DNA from 2 places in the Photobacterium kasasachensis genome. Region 1 is predicted to be linked to the other one. Evidence: riboswitches for the same ligand, from Rfam matches in the RefSeq annotation. Region 1 holds a riboswitch; the other holds the start of a gene.
What was found. A riboswitch is a leader RNA that binds a small molecule or an ion and turns the genes downstream of it on or off. The one in region 1 is predicted to bind lysine.
Positions count from the first base shown of each region.

Region 1 (7,217 bases):
CATCACTGTTTTATATTGCTCGGAACGAGTTCTGAAGTCGAAACCAACGGCAGCCTCGTTCCCTTCTAGAGGGTAAACATGAGTGATAACATTGTCAGGAGCAAGGCCGACATTACGAACATAACGAGCTTTATCAAGAAGTTTTCCTGCAATAGTCGTCCAGTTCTCTTTCGCAAAATCAGAATCAATAGAAACCACTGTTGCAAGGCTATCGGCAAGGTAAGTATCTTTATAAATGCCTGCTTCTATATTGGAGCGAACTAGAGCCAGATTCTGGTGAATGCTTTCCTTCTCATTACTGATTTCCAGTTCAACAAAAAAATCAGTTACCGTGTTCACGACAAATACAGAAGCAGCTACGAAAATCGCAGTCAGCAACATGAATAGAAACTTTTCTATTGGGCTTGAGCCAGAAAACATGAAACTCCTGAGCGATTAATTCGTAGATTGCGCCGCTTGTCGTATAGATAGACAACAAATAACCGCATTATAACTGATATATTTATCAGCTAACAGGCTTAATAGAAGCTATTCATAAGAGCAACTACTTGCATATATAGCTCAACATTTACCACATATTAGTCACGATCATGTAGGTAACAAACAAGAAACCGCCCTAACAGTCTACCAATTTCCTTCATGGTCATTTTAACCATGATCCGATTAATTTGTTTTCTTACACCTCTCCACCTGAACGGTTTGCCGACTATCAGATGTGCTATTCTGCTGACTATCCGACATCATCTCGACTGCACCTATAGACAGGTAAAGTCAAAGACAGAATTAAACACTGATACTATTAGACTGTTAAAAAATGATCACGCGTGGAGTGTTAAGTATCTTAAATATACCCAATAAGGAGAGATACAAACTAGGCTACTCTAAAGAATTTCGATAAATGAATAACCTAGAAAACAATAAATCAAAAACACTTCTAAAGTATCAAAAATAAATTGAGTAATATCAACACTCATAGCTGTCCTTAACCTTCATAAACATACATTACTCTGTATGATTTATGTATCATAACGCCAATCACATTAGCATATATTTTACGGGCAATATATGGTTCAAAGTATAATTGCGTCTTTTGTACAATACTTATGGAGGCTGTACTTCCTCACACATATTAAACTGTAGGTTTGAATATTAACAATCCAGACATCCATCGCATGCCAAAAATAATCCAAAATACATCAAACATTAATAGTTCATTATTTATTCAACCCTTAAAAGTATGACAAATATGACTAGAGGTGAGCAATATCATCACACAAATAATCATATACAATTGATTTATCAGTTAACTTCTATAGTAAATTAGTGACACTCAAATTTGCGTGTTTTGTACAATTTATCCAAGAAATAGAGGTTTCACTTGGTTTTTTCCAGTAAAACAACACGTTAATATATGCTTACTGTTGATAAGCAAGAAAATTCCTGCTCCGCATTTCACAAAGTGCTAACTTAGTAATAGACAATACATTTTACATATGAGAGTGTGATACTCATTCCAAAAACAGACCTCAGCATTAATAACAATATACCAATATGATTACAAAGGATTCGTTGAATCATAATGATATAGAGCAGTTTGCCGCCTCTTTAGCTCATCTTGATCAGACTGTGAAACAATTATCTGGACGTACGTTCAATTTTTCCAATGATTTAGTTCTCTTCCCCAAAGCTATGCTGTCGAGAATTCATATAGGGAAGCAAGCCATGTTTCATGGTGTTTGCCATAGTGATCATTTCGCATTTACGATCCCTAGTAATAACACAGCAATAAGAGTTAATGGCATACAGGTTAATGCCGATGATAGCTTGTACATTATGCCGCCATCAGAAGAAATCGTCGCTTTATTTGAACAAGAGTTAAACGGCTACCACTTTAGTATTGAGAGCAAGTTCCTGGCTAAACATATCGGCCATGAACTACATTCAACTTTGATACAAAAGTCTGAGGTTGTAAGATCAGGGAAGGCGAATTTAAATTCATACCAAAATTTCAAAAACCAGCTATTCAGAAACATTGATTATTCGCTCAAACACTGCGACAGCCTGTCTGAAATGGCCGTATTGGACATACAATGCTATATTGCCAACGCGATAAGAATACTCTTTATAGATGATAGCAACGAGTTAAAAAAATCAGGCATTCCATACAACAAACGACATGCCATTGTCACAAGAGCACTTGAATATATCAACAGCAGCCATGACATCTATGTATCAATACCAGATATCGCTGAACAATGTTTTTGCAGTATCAGAACATTAGAATATGCCTTTAAGCAGCTGCTTTCCGTTACACCTAAGCAATATTTGACAATTCGGCGCTTGTATATGATCAGGCAAGATCTTGCCTCTAAAAATTGCAATAACATTGCTCAACTATTGAGTCTGTATGGTGTGGTTAACCAAGGTCGATTTAGCAAAGACTACTTTAGAATGTTTGGCGAGTATCCTAAGAACACATTAAAGTCCCGATAATCCACCTTCAGCTCAAAGATATAGCAGGAAGCCTAAAGCCTTTAGGCTTCCTGCCCTTAAAGAATACAACGGTTTTGCCAAACCACGCTCAGTGTGACATCTGGGTGAAGAACCAGCCATTGAAGGGCGCTGTATTTGATCTTGTCAGCAATAATTTGCTTTGTTTTTGAGATTATATTGAATTGACCTATGCCATGACGGACTATTAACCATAGAGCTTTAGCTCTATACACAATAGAAACTATCCAGAGGCATACAATGAAAAAAATAACACCAATATGCTTATTACTCGCTTTGACTGTGGCTGGGTGCCAGTCTGATGAACAGGCTACCAATCAATCTCCCAATCAAAATGCCGAAGTCATTGCACAGCACAAACAGGGGCTGGCTAAACAGCTGAGTACCAGTTACGCAGATATTGAACAAACCCTTAAATCTCAAATCTCTGATCAGAACCTAACAATTTCGCTATCAACACTGCTAATCGAAGAACCTGAGTCGTCTTTTACCCAGCAAATGTACAAAGCCGATACCAGTATAAGGACGATGAAAGGCGTTTCTGCCTATACAGATGAACTACTTGAAGTAAGACTTGCTGACAAGTCCATGGTACAAGAATGGAAAGACGGCATGAGCCCTTTGTTCGCCTTTGAGCCAAAAGGTGATGATGAATCATGGCAATATATCGAAGCCTACGACATCTACGGGCAGCTTCATCAGCTTGATGCGTACAAAATGCCTGACGTGCCTGTGTTTGTTGTCGACAACAACAGTGCTAAAGAGCTAAAAGCAGGTCTGCAGGCAATGCAAGCTGAGATGCAAAAACTGGGTCAGCCTGCTGTAATACAGGGTGACAGCGATACCGTCCAGCAAACACAGCTTAAGTCCAGTTTTGGAACCAGCTCAGCGTCGCCAATCTCAACAACCGCAATCAAAAAGATTCGCTTGGCGGATGATGAGGAACCATGGATTTCCGGCAAGGCCGAAGTCTATGCCATTGTTACCGGTGTTAACCCAAGCCGAGACGAACCGACACTCGACTTGATTGAAATGCCGTACCTCGATTATGACAACAAGGATTACTATCCGAACCAGATTGCCATCCACTGGTCTCGCTACCGCTGGGGCGCTGCCGACATGATTTTAATGGAGCAGGATGACGGAACGGATTATAAAGAACTGGCTAAATTACTCGTAAAAGTAGCGGAAGAAGTGCTAAAAATGATCCCGGATCCTGAGGTTCAGGCTTATGCCATCATTCCGCAAATTACAGGCAAGATCATTGCCGCCATTCCTGATGGCCTGCTAGTTAATGATGATGACTATGTCGATGTTTACTATACGTTAATGCAAGATACCTCGTATGTTGATCATCCGGGAGCTGGTGGAAACGCCATTGCCACATTTGAACCATTGACTATCTCACCTACCCGTCCTTAATATATGCATCGGCGCTACCGAGTACGTAGCGCCTTTTTTGTGCCCTCTTAGTCTGTATATTCGAGCACCCTGACGGCTTATCAAACTCTTTCTGCATAAATATTCACAACATTATTGACACATTGCCATGTTAGATGTTTGAATCAAGGCATCCCGAAATGATGGGATCAGAAGAGGTGCGTTAACCAGGGAGTCTGTTCGAGGTATCCAAATACCAATGACAGCAGATAAGGGGGGATTAACGCCGAGATAGGTTTGCGTTTGGAAGTAATACTTATCGGTTGCTGGGGCTGAATCCCCAGGACTGTCACCTATGGTGGAGAGCTTCTGGTGTTTGTGTTTTATCGCCTTTCTTGTGGCCTCTAGCCCCTGGCGCCTTCGCAATACCAAGCTCTCTTTACGGATAGCAACAAGTTCGGACAAGAGATGCCTAATCACACTACAACTCCCGCTTACGGGAATGAACGCTTGCAACAGACTACATTATGGACGGCCCTCATCACTCCGTTCCTGCCTGACGAGTCTATTGATTTTGCAACCCTGAGCCAACTCGCCAAGGAACAAGACACCGCCGGGAACGGGATCCTACTGCTAGGCAGTACCGGCGAAGCACTGGCAATGACCCAAGACGAGCAACAAGCCATTGTCCGGCATGTTTGTGATATGTCACTTTCTGTACCTTTAATGGTTGGTGTCGGCGGTTTTCAGCTACACCAGCAGCTACAGTGGCTGGATTTCCTGAAAGATTATCCAATTGATGCCCTGCTCTTACCCGTGCCACTTTATGCAAAGCCCGGCGCAACCAGTCAGCGAAAATGGTTTAGCAGCCTGCTTGATGCCAGCAACTGGCCGTGTATGATTTACAACGTGCCTTCTCGTACCGGTGTCGCTCTCGATGAGCAAGTACTGGGGCAGCTTGCAGAGCATACCAATACCTGGGCTGTGAAAGAAGCCAGCGGGAGTGCCGATATATTCAGTCGCTATTACCACTCTGCACCATCGCTCGAGTTCTTCTGTGGTGATGACGGCCTGCTCGTTGATTTTATTGCCAAAGGCGCATGCGGCCTCGTTTCTGTGGCTGCCAATGCCTGGCCAGAAGCCACTGCACGCTATGTCAGACAGAGCCTTGATCTTGCTAGCGACGCTAACCAATCCGAACCAAGTTTCAAAACCTTGTGGCAACAAGCGGGGAATAGCCTGTTTTGCGCCGCAAACCCAATTCCGGTGAAAGCATTAATGAAACGTCAGGGGCGCATTGCGAGTGCTGAGCTTCGCCCTCCTCTTTACAGTGAAGAGTTACAGGAGCTAACCCCGCTTCTGGAAGCAGATGCTGCTGTTAATCGGTGGGTAGCAAATATCTAATAAAAAACGGGGAAGCACCTATAAAGGAGCTTCCCCGTTGCTGATTAAAAATCTAGCCGTTATAAGCTATCGACACTCGCCAGGTGTTCAGTACTGTTAGGATCATAGTCACACAAACTGGTTCCAATCGGTTCAATAATCCACCCTGAACCAACCGTCAGTTGAACTGGCGTGTCACTCTGGCAATTATCATCCTCATGTACTTGCCCTCTCATACCAACCTGCAGTAGTCGATAATCCTGAGGTCCACCATCAATACGCTGGTTCGGTAACGTGCCGGCTTCAATATCACCAACTTGCCACAAGTGCTGCTCTAACGAGCGCATTTGAATGCGGGCCAAATCACTCGCAAATATCTCAGGCGGATCACAATCACCCCCTACCCAACTACATGCTGTCAGTAACAATGCCGATGCAATCAAACAGTATCTGAACATATCCATTTAGCTCGCCTCAATCACTCCGTCAGGCCCAACTTTACTTTTCTCTTCTGCTTTATTCAGGGAGGCCCTTCCTAAATATTTGCGTATCAGCACATAGAATACCGGCGTCAGCAACAGACCAAAGATAGTGACACCAATCATGCCGGAGAACACCGCAACCCCCATCGCCTGGCGCATTTCTGCACCGGCACCTGTCGAAATCACCATCGGCAGTACCCCCATAATGAAGGCTATCGAGGTCATCAGGATCGGTCTTAAGCGCTGATGGCTGGCTTCAAGGATAGCTTCCCTTACGGTAAACCCTTCATGTTCCTTCTCGCGGGCAAATTCGACAATCAAAATCGCATTCTTCGTAGCCAAACCCACCAGAACAATAAAGCCAATCTGGGTGAAGATATTGTTGTCACCGCCATAGATGATCACGCCGGTAATAGCCGACAATAAGGTCATCGGTACAATCAAAATGATGGCCAGCGGCAAGCTCAGGCTCTCGTACTGTGCAGCCAGCACCAAAAAGACCAACAGTACAACCAACGGGAAAACATACATCGCCGTATTACCAGCCAGCTGTTGCTGATAGGCCAGTTCCGTCCACTCATAGCTCATGCCATGTGGCAGTGTTTCTGCCAGAATTTTCTCCATTGCGGCCTGAGCCTGACCGGAGCTGAATCCTGGAGCCGGAGACGCATTCACCTCTGCGGTCGTAAATCCGTTATAGTGCATGACACGATCCGGACCAGCTGAATGATGAACCGAAATAAACGATCCCAGCGGGATCATATCGCCACTGGCATTGCGCACTTTCAACTGAGCAATCTGCTCGGGCTCCTGTCGGAAGCTATCCTGTGATTGGACATTAACCTGATAGTTGCGACCGAACTTGTTGAAGTCATTCACATACAGTGAGCCAAGGTTAATCTGCATCGTGGCAAATATGTCATCCACCGAGACACCCTGCATTTTCGCTTTTTCACGGTTCACTTCAACATCAATTTGCGGCGTATTCACCTGAAAACTGGTAAATGCACCTGTCAGCTCCGGCGCCTGCCAGGCTTTCATGATCACTTGCTGGGTGACGGCATAGAGCTCCTCGTACCCCAGATTTCCTTTATCTTGGATCTGTAGCCGGAAGCCGCCGATATTCCCCAAACCATTCACCGGTGGCGGCGGGAAGATCGCAATAAAGGCATCTTGAATGCTCGAGAACTTACCGTTAAGCGCCCAGGCAATGGCATTCCCCGACAGGTGCTCTTCCTGACGCTCCGCAAAAGGCTTCAACGTAACAAAGACTACCCCCGAACTTGGACTGTTGGTAAAGCCGTTGATGTTCAGGCCAGGGAAGGCAACCGACGATTCAACACCGGGATGCGCCAGCGCAATGCTCGACATTTCACGGATCACATCTTCAGTCCGATCCAGCGACGATGCGTCAGGCAACTGAGCAAACGCGACTAAATACTGCTTATCCTGCGATGGTAC
Region 1 covers NZ_JAKJSH010000029.1:34,194-41,410, forward strand. Annotated here, with positions in the region: gene L4D19_RS27315 (diguanylate cyclase domain-containing protein) at 1-420, opposite strand, end outside; gene L4D19_RS27320 (helix-turn-helix domain-containing protein) at 1,570-2,493, shown strand; gene L4D19_RS27325 (DUF3103 domain-containing protein) at 2,752-3,933, shown strand; lysine riboswitch at 4,097-4,268, shown strand; gene dapA (4-hydroxy-tetrahydrodipicolinate synthase) at 4,402-5,295, shown strand; gene L4D19_RS27335 (hypothetical protein) at 5,355-5,738, opposite strand; gene L4D19_RS27340 (efflux RND transporter permease subunit) at 5,739-7,217, opposite strand, start outside.

Region 2 (7,217 bases), on a different contig from region 1:
GCGCCATGCCAATCGCCTGTTGAAAATGGTGCATGATGTTGATGATATGCCTCCTCAGCAGTACCCGGAAAAAATCGTTCGGCTTGTAGATCTGGCTGGCTATAAGCAGCTGGTGAAGCGGATAAAGGATGAAGTCGCAAAAGTTGAGAAGGAAACAGGCCTTGCCCCGGAGTTTCTGGCCTCCAAGAAGCAGGTCAACCAGCTGATTTCATGGGCGTGGAAAAAGCAAAGGCCTGACGATGATCGTCCCGATATGCTTAAGAACTGGCGAAAGGAGCTGTTCGAAGCGCGTGTTCTCCCTTTGTTGGACAGATAAAAAAAGCCCCGGTTGTAGTGACCGGGGCTTTTATTTTGAATGATGGTTATTTTTCTTCATCCGGCAAGGTGACATTGAGCTCCAGAACAGAGAGATCTTCTTCTTTCTGATCCAGGTTGACACTGACTTGGTCCGGAGTGATCTCAACATATTTGCGGATCACCTCAAGAATGTCTTGTTTTAGCTGCGGCAGGTAGCTAGGCGTGCCTTGGTTGGCCGTACGCCTTTCGGCAACGATGATTTGTAGCCTTTCTTTGGCTACGCTCGCCGTTGTTGGTTTCTTGGGGCGGAAGAACTCTAGCAAAGCCATAGTGAATTAGCCTCCAAACAAGCGTTTAAGGAAGCCTTTTTTCTCTTCCTCTAGGAAACGGAACGGGCGTTCTTCACCCATTAGACGGCCGACGGTATCTTCATAGGCCATACCTGCGTCGGATTCCTTGTCGAAAATTACAGGCTCACCTTTGTTGGAGGCATTCAGTACCGCCTGACTTTCAGGGATCACGCCCAACAGTGGAATGTGCAGTATCTCCTCGACATCACCGACACTGAGCATTTCCCCCAATGTCACGCGAGCAGGGTTGTAGCGGGTCAGAAGCAAGTGCGTTTTCACCGGCTCCAGCGAGTTTTCCGCACGGCGCGACTTGGAATCGAGAATACCCAGGATACGGTCGGAATCTCGGACCGAAGAAACTTCCGGGTTAGTCGTTACAATTGCTTCATCGGCGAAATACAGTGCCATCAGCGCACCGGTTTCAATACCAGCCGGTGAGTCACAGATAATAAAGTCGAAGCCCATCTCATCCAGATCATTGAGTACACGCTCGACACCTTCACGGCTGAGGGCGTCCTTGTCACGTGTCTGAGAGGCCGGCAGCACGAAGAGGTTCTCGACGCGCTTGTCTTTGATCAGTGCCTGGTTGAGGTTGGCTTCACCGTTGATCACATTGACAAAGTCATATACGACACGACGCTCGCAACCCATGATCAGGTCAAGGTTACGCAGGCCGATATCGAAATCAATGACTGCAGTTTTTTTGCCGCTTAAGGCAAGGCCCGATGCGATAGCTGCACTGGAGGTTGTTTTACCAACGCCACCTTTCCCCGAGGTAACAACGATAATACGTGCCATCTATAAATTCCTTATCAAACGTTATAAAGCCAAATGCTCTATGTTTAAATTATTTTCAGCAAGTGAGATAACGACACCTTTACCCCAGAACTCAGCTTCAATTTTATCACTTAGCCAGTAGTTTCCGGCAATGGAAATCAGTTCAGATTGCAAATTTTGACAAAAAATACGCGCCTGTTGCTGGCCGCTGGCCCCGGCAATTGCTCGGCCGCGCATAGTACCGTAGATATGGATACAACCATCGGCAATAATTTCCGCACCGGCACTGACATGGTTCATAACTACCAGATCACAGTTTTTGGCATAGATTTGTTGGCCTGAGCGTACTGGCGTGCGAATAATCCTGGTTGGCTCCATGGCCGTTTCGGCCGCTTTAGTTTGTCGTGCAGCATTCATGATAGCAAACCCGGCGCGCTTTGCCTGACTTTGCAATTGAGTATCTTTACAGCCACTTATCCCTACAGGGATCATTCCTGCCTTTTGCACTTCCGATTTTAATGTACTGAAGTCGATGTTGTTGCCGGCTTGGCTAATGTCGATGACGACGGGTGCAGCGGCGAAGAAATTGGGCGCCTGACTGACTTTTTCTTTTAAAAAGTCCGTCGCCTTTTCGATGTCCCCATCAACAAGATGCAGGGCCGAGAGCGTGAAAGAGCTCCCTTTCAGTTCTGCTGGTTTTGTCATACTCATTTAATGACTGTCGCTTAATTAGCCGTTAAGGCTCGTTATCACATAGATACTTGCATGTTATATTCCCAAGGGTATATCAGCAAGCTATCCTTGCTTTAGCGTTGGAAATTCAGACAAGCGTCCCATCTGTGCCGTCTTAGACTGGCTATTCGAGGGAATGATTTCGCAAAATCGCGGTCTGAATGAGATGAAAGCTTTAACGAACAGGCTATTTTTAATGTTTTGTGCAATCTACAAAAGCCCTAAGAAAGAAAACACATATCTATATATCAATACTAAAGATGACTTCTCAGATGTTCCTGAGAGTCTTATGGCAACCTTTGGTACTCCGCAGTTTGTGATGGTACTTAAGCTTGATAATGGACGTAAATTAGCACTGGCTGATGTGGAGAAGGTAAAAGAAGCTCTGGCGACAGTTGGTTATTACCTTCAGGTTCCACCGCCAGTTACGAATTTGCTTGAGAAATATAAGGCCGACAAAGTCGGAAAAGATGCAAAAGGGTAACTATGCGTAAGAGATTGATGTCGGCCCTGGTGGCCTTAGGTTTAGGGATCTCGTCATCGGCCTTTGCGGCCGATGCAGGGTTTGACGAATATGTACTCGGGCTGAAAGCTGAAGCCCGGGAAAATGGAATTTCAGAGTCGATAATCAACTCTGCTTTTGACGGTATTACATTTACTGAGCGTGCCGTTAAGGCTGATAAAAACCAGCCTGAAAAAAAGCTGACCTTAGATGAATATATCCCCCGGGCAGTTCCGGAATGGAAAGTTAAGCAAGCAAACCAGTTATATCGGAAGCACAAAACGGCATTGGATAAAATTGGTCGGCAGCTGGGCGTACAGCCAAGGTTTATTGTCGCCCTGTGGGGCGTAGAAAGTAACTTCGGTCGTCTGATGGGAAATTACAATGTGATTGAAGCGCTCTCTACATTAGCTTATGAAGGGCGCCGAGAAGCTTTTTTCCGTGGCCAGGTGATGGCGGCGCTAGAAATTTTGGATGCCGGACATATCACCCCAGCGAAGATGAAAGGTTCCTGGGCGGGAGCGATGGGGCAGCCTCAGTTTATGCCGACGTCATTTTTAGCCTATGCGGTCGATGGAAATAATGATGGTCGCATTGATATTTGGAACACGGAGGCAGATGTATTTGCCTCGGCAGCCAATTATCTGAGCAAGTCAGGCTGGGATGATAAATATACCTGGGGACGGCAGGTGAAAATACCGAATGGTATAGATGAGTCACTTCTGGGTATTGAAAAGGATAAAGGTCGTCCTCTGGCAGAATGGCAACAGCTAGGTGTCAGAAGATTAAACGGGCAGTCTCTACCCAAGGCTGATATTAAAGCTTGGCTTATTCAACCCGATGATAATCATGGCAGGGCATACTTGGTATACGGAAATTACCAGACGTTGCTAAAGTGGAATCGATCACATTATTTTGCGCTCGCTGTTAGCCACTTGGCTGATCAAATACGATAAGGTTGAAAAGAAAGCCAGACATAATGTCTGGCTTTTTTATCTTTGATAAAACACGCTGAGTTCTATCGTCAGAGTTATTAATTCAATGAATGGTATTTGATTTCCGCCCAGCAGCTAGCCCTTTATAGGGAGGCATGACAGGCATGTCTGCGAAGGCCAGATACAAAAAAGCCTGGAATTATTCCAGGCTTTTGTTCAGCTTATATTCAGCGTTTATTTGATTTCGAACTCTTCTAGAGATTTGCCTTCATCAAGTGCTTTCTTCAGTGCACTTGGTGTACGGCCTTGACCTGTCCAAGTTTTTTCTTCGCCGTTTTCATCAAGGAATTTATATTTAGCAGGACGAGCAGCACGTTTTGCTTTAGGAGCTTTGCTTAGTGTTGCCAGTAATTCTTCCGGGTCGATGCCGTCAGCTAGAAGCATTTCACGGTACTGAGCCAGTTTCTCGTTACGTTCATTTTCTTTTGCACGTTCTTCAGCTTCAGCTTCTTCACGTTCAGTAACGACAGTTTGTAGTTTCTCTAGAGCTTCTTGAAGTTGTTCTAGAGTATATTCACGAGAAAGAGCGCGAAGGCTACGTAGGTTTAACAGCGCTTTCATTGCATCAGACATTTTTAATTTCCTGTTGGCCTAAAACTATTTTAAATAATAATAGCAGTCTCAAATCAATAATTGCAATAATAATACTTTTAATACCCTGATGCCAAATAAAATATCCACTCTCTATTTGAAATTTTTCTAATTGGGTTCAAATAATCTCATTTGTAATAACATCTAACCCATGCTGTTAGTGCAATTAATCAAGAGAATAGTGGTATTGATCAGAATAATTAAGTGCGTGCTATTTCATATTGGGGCAATATAGAGGCTCGATAGTTGGTTGTTTTTTCGGCATGCGAGCAAGATTATTCACTATTCGTGTTAATTTTTTCACTTGAAGTTGTTGCAAATGAATCGCTATCCCGTAGAATTAGCCATTCCTTGACTAAGGGTAGAGGCGCATTGTCTATAAGTAGCAGGTTGGAGGGTGATTCCAATGATGATCTGCAAAAGGAGCCAATGCCGAAGTAAGTAAGGATTATCACTCCTTCTTGCTGGGGTTGTCACCGAATAGGGGCAACACTGCCATAGTATATAATTACATTAACTATGGAGCGCTACTGTGGGGTCGGAAAAGGTAACATCCTCTTCTTATGCTCTTTTCTCGCGACATTGTCGTGTTCAGCAGTAGATCTCCAACCAAAATCGGTTGTTATTGAGATCATGAACATTGTAGATTTTTCCCATTCTTCTATTTCGCTTCTACCGCCATTGGTGGCGTTAGGTCTAGCGATTTTAACTCGCCGCGTTTTGATTTCATTAGGCGTTGGTGTCCTTCTCGGCTCATTGTTATTGACTGACTTCTCCTTTGGTGCAACGGCAGGATATGTCGGTACCACAGTGAAGGGACTTTTCATTGATGACGGAGCAATTAATAGCTGGAATATGAGTATCGTCGCCTTCCTTATTTTACTGGGGATGACGACGGCATTATTGACGCTCTCGGGCGGTACCCGTGCGTTTGCCGAGTGGGCGCAGACCAAAATTAAAAGCAAACGTGGCGCTAAGCTGCTGGCTGCTTTTCTGGGTGTATTCATTTTTGTCGATGACTATTTTAATAGCTTGGCAGTGGGCTCGATTTCCCGTCCGGTAACTGACCGCTTTTATGTGTCCCGTGCAAAACTGGCCTATATTCTCGACTCAACGGCTGCTCCGATGTGTGTGCTGATGCCGGCATCCAGCTGGGGTGCTTATATTATTACCCTGATTGGCGGTATTCTGGTTTCACATGGCATCACTGAATATTCAGCATTAAGTGCATTTATTCAGCTTGCTCCAATGAACTTCTATGCGGTCTTTGCACTATTAATGGTATTTGTTGTGGCCTGGTTCCAGCTGGATATCGGTGCAATGAAGAAGCATGAACTTCAGGCGAGCCATGGTCATGGCTTTGACGACGGCGATGATGACAGCCAGGCAAAGGATCTGAATGACGAGCTGGAAATTGAAGAAAGCGATAAGGGCCGTGTATCCGATTTGATCATGCCAATTGTTGCCCTGATCTTCGCGACCTTCTTCTTTATGATCTTCACCGGTTACCAGGCGCTGGCTGCCGACGGTCTTGCCTTTAATATTCTGGGCGCGTTTGAAAATACCGATGTTGGTATGTCGCTGGTATACGGCGGTACTGTTGGTCTGCTGGCTGCGCTAGTACCAGTATTGCGCCAGCGTCTGCCAATGGCTGATGTTACCAGTACGATGTGGATTGGTGCGAAGTCAATGTTTGGTGCCATCCTGATCTTGTTGTTTGCCTGGAGTATCGGTAGCGTGATCAGCGATATGGCAACGGGTAAATACCTCTCGACCTTGGTGCAGGGCAATATCAACCCGATGCTACTTCCGGCAATCCTGTTCCTGCTGGCAGGTCTGATGGCGTTCTCGACCGGTACCTCTTGGGGGACATTCGGTATTATGCTGCCTATCGCCGGTGACTTGGCGGGAGCGACTGAGATTGCTCTGATGTTGCCGATGCTGGGCGCAGTACTGGCCGGTTCGGTGTTTGGTGACCACTGTTCGCCAATCTCGGATACGACAATTCTGTCTTCAACCGGTGCACGCTGTCACCATATTGACCACGTTGCAACGCAGCTACCATATGCTGTAGCCGTGGCGGTGGTATCGACAGTCGGCTTCCTAGTGCTGGGTTTGACCAGCTCGATGGCTGTGGCATTCATGGCAGCAACAATTACCTTTATCCTGGTTTGTCTGCTGCTGATGTGGCTGTCTCGTCGCCCTTCAGCGCTGGCCGCTAATATGAAAAGCTAATAACTTCCAGCTTCTGTTTTGATGAAAAGCCTGCAATGTGATTGCAGGCTTTTTTCTTATCTTCCGCTTAGTATTTGTTACCTTTTCATTGATGCTGACGCTTTTAATTCGGTGCCGTTTTCTGTAGCATTTCGGCAGTTTTTTTGCGCTTGGACGGGGAGCCTTATGGCCCAGATGTATTTCTATTACTCGGCAATGAATGCGGGTAAGTCAACGACGTTATTACAGTCATCTTTTAACTATCGTGAGCGTGGAATGACTCCGGTGATCTTTACCGCTGCTATCGATGACCGCTACGGCAAAGGCAGGGTGAGTTCGCGTATCGGGCTACAGGAAGATGCTGAACTGTTTAATTCGAAGGATGATTTGTACTGTAAGCTTCAGGATATTCATGCAACGAATAAAATCGACTGTGTATTAATTGATGAGTGCCAGTTCCTCACCAAAGAGCAGGTATATCAGTTGACCGAGGTAGTGGATAAAATGCATATTCCTGTCTTGTGTTACGGCCTGCGCAGTGATTTCCGTGGTGAATTGTTCGAGGGAAGCAAATACTTGCTGTCATGGGCCGATAAGCTGGTCGAGCTGAAAACTATTTGCCACTGTGGCCGAAAAGCCAATATGGTGATCCGACAGGATGAAACCGGCCGTGCGATAGCCGATGGTGATCAGGTCGAAATTGGTGGTAATGACCGATATGTGTCTGTTTGCCGCAAGCATTATAAAGAAGCGCTTGGC
Region 2 covers NZ_JAKJSH010000006.1:189,507-196,723, forward strand. Annotated here, with positions in the region: gene rnd (ribonuclease D) at 1-316, shown strand, start outside; gene minE (cell division topological specificity factor MinE) at 363-626, opposite strand; gene minD (septum site-determining protein MinD) at 633-1,445, opposite strand; gene minC (septum site-determining protein MinC) at 1,467-2,129, opposite strand; gene L4D19_RS08595 (YcgL domain-containing protein) at 2,353-2,640, shown strand; gene L4D19_RS08600 (lytic murein transglycosylase) at 2,643-3,614, shown strand; gene L4D19_RS08605 (H-NS family histone-like protein) at 3,828-4,226, opposite strand; lysine riboswitch at 4,599-4,782, shown strand; gene L4D19_RS08610 (Na+/H+ antiporter NhaC family protein) at 4,878-6,479, shown strand; gene L4D19_RS08615 (thymidine kinase) at 6,645-7,217, shown strand, end outside.
Region 2: another riboswitch for lysine. It lies ahead of L4D19_RS08610 (Na+/H+ antiporter NhaC family protein); the one in region 1 lies ahead of dapA (4-hydroxy-tetrahydrodipicolinate synthase).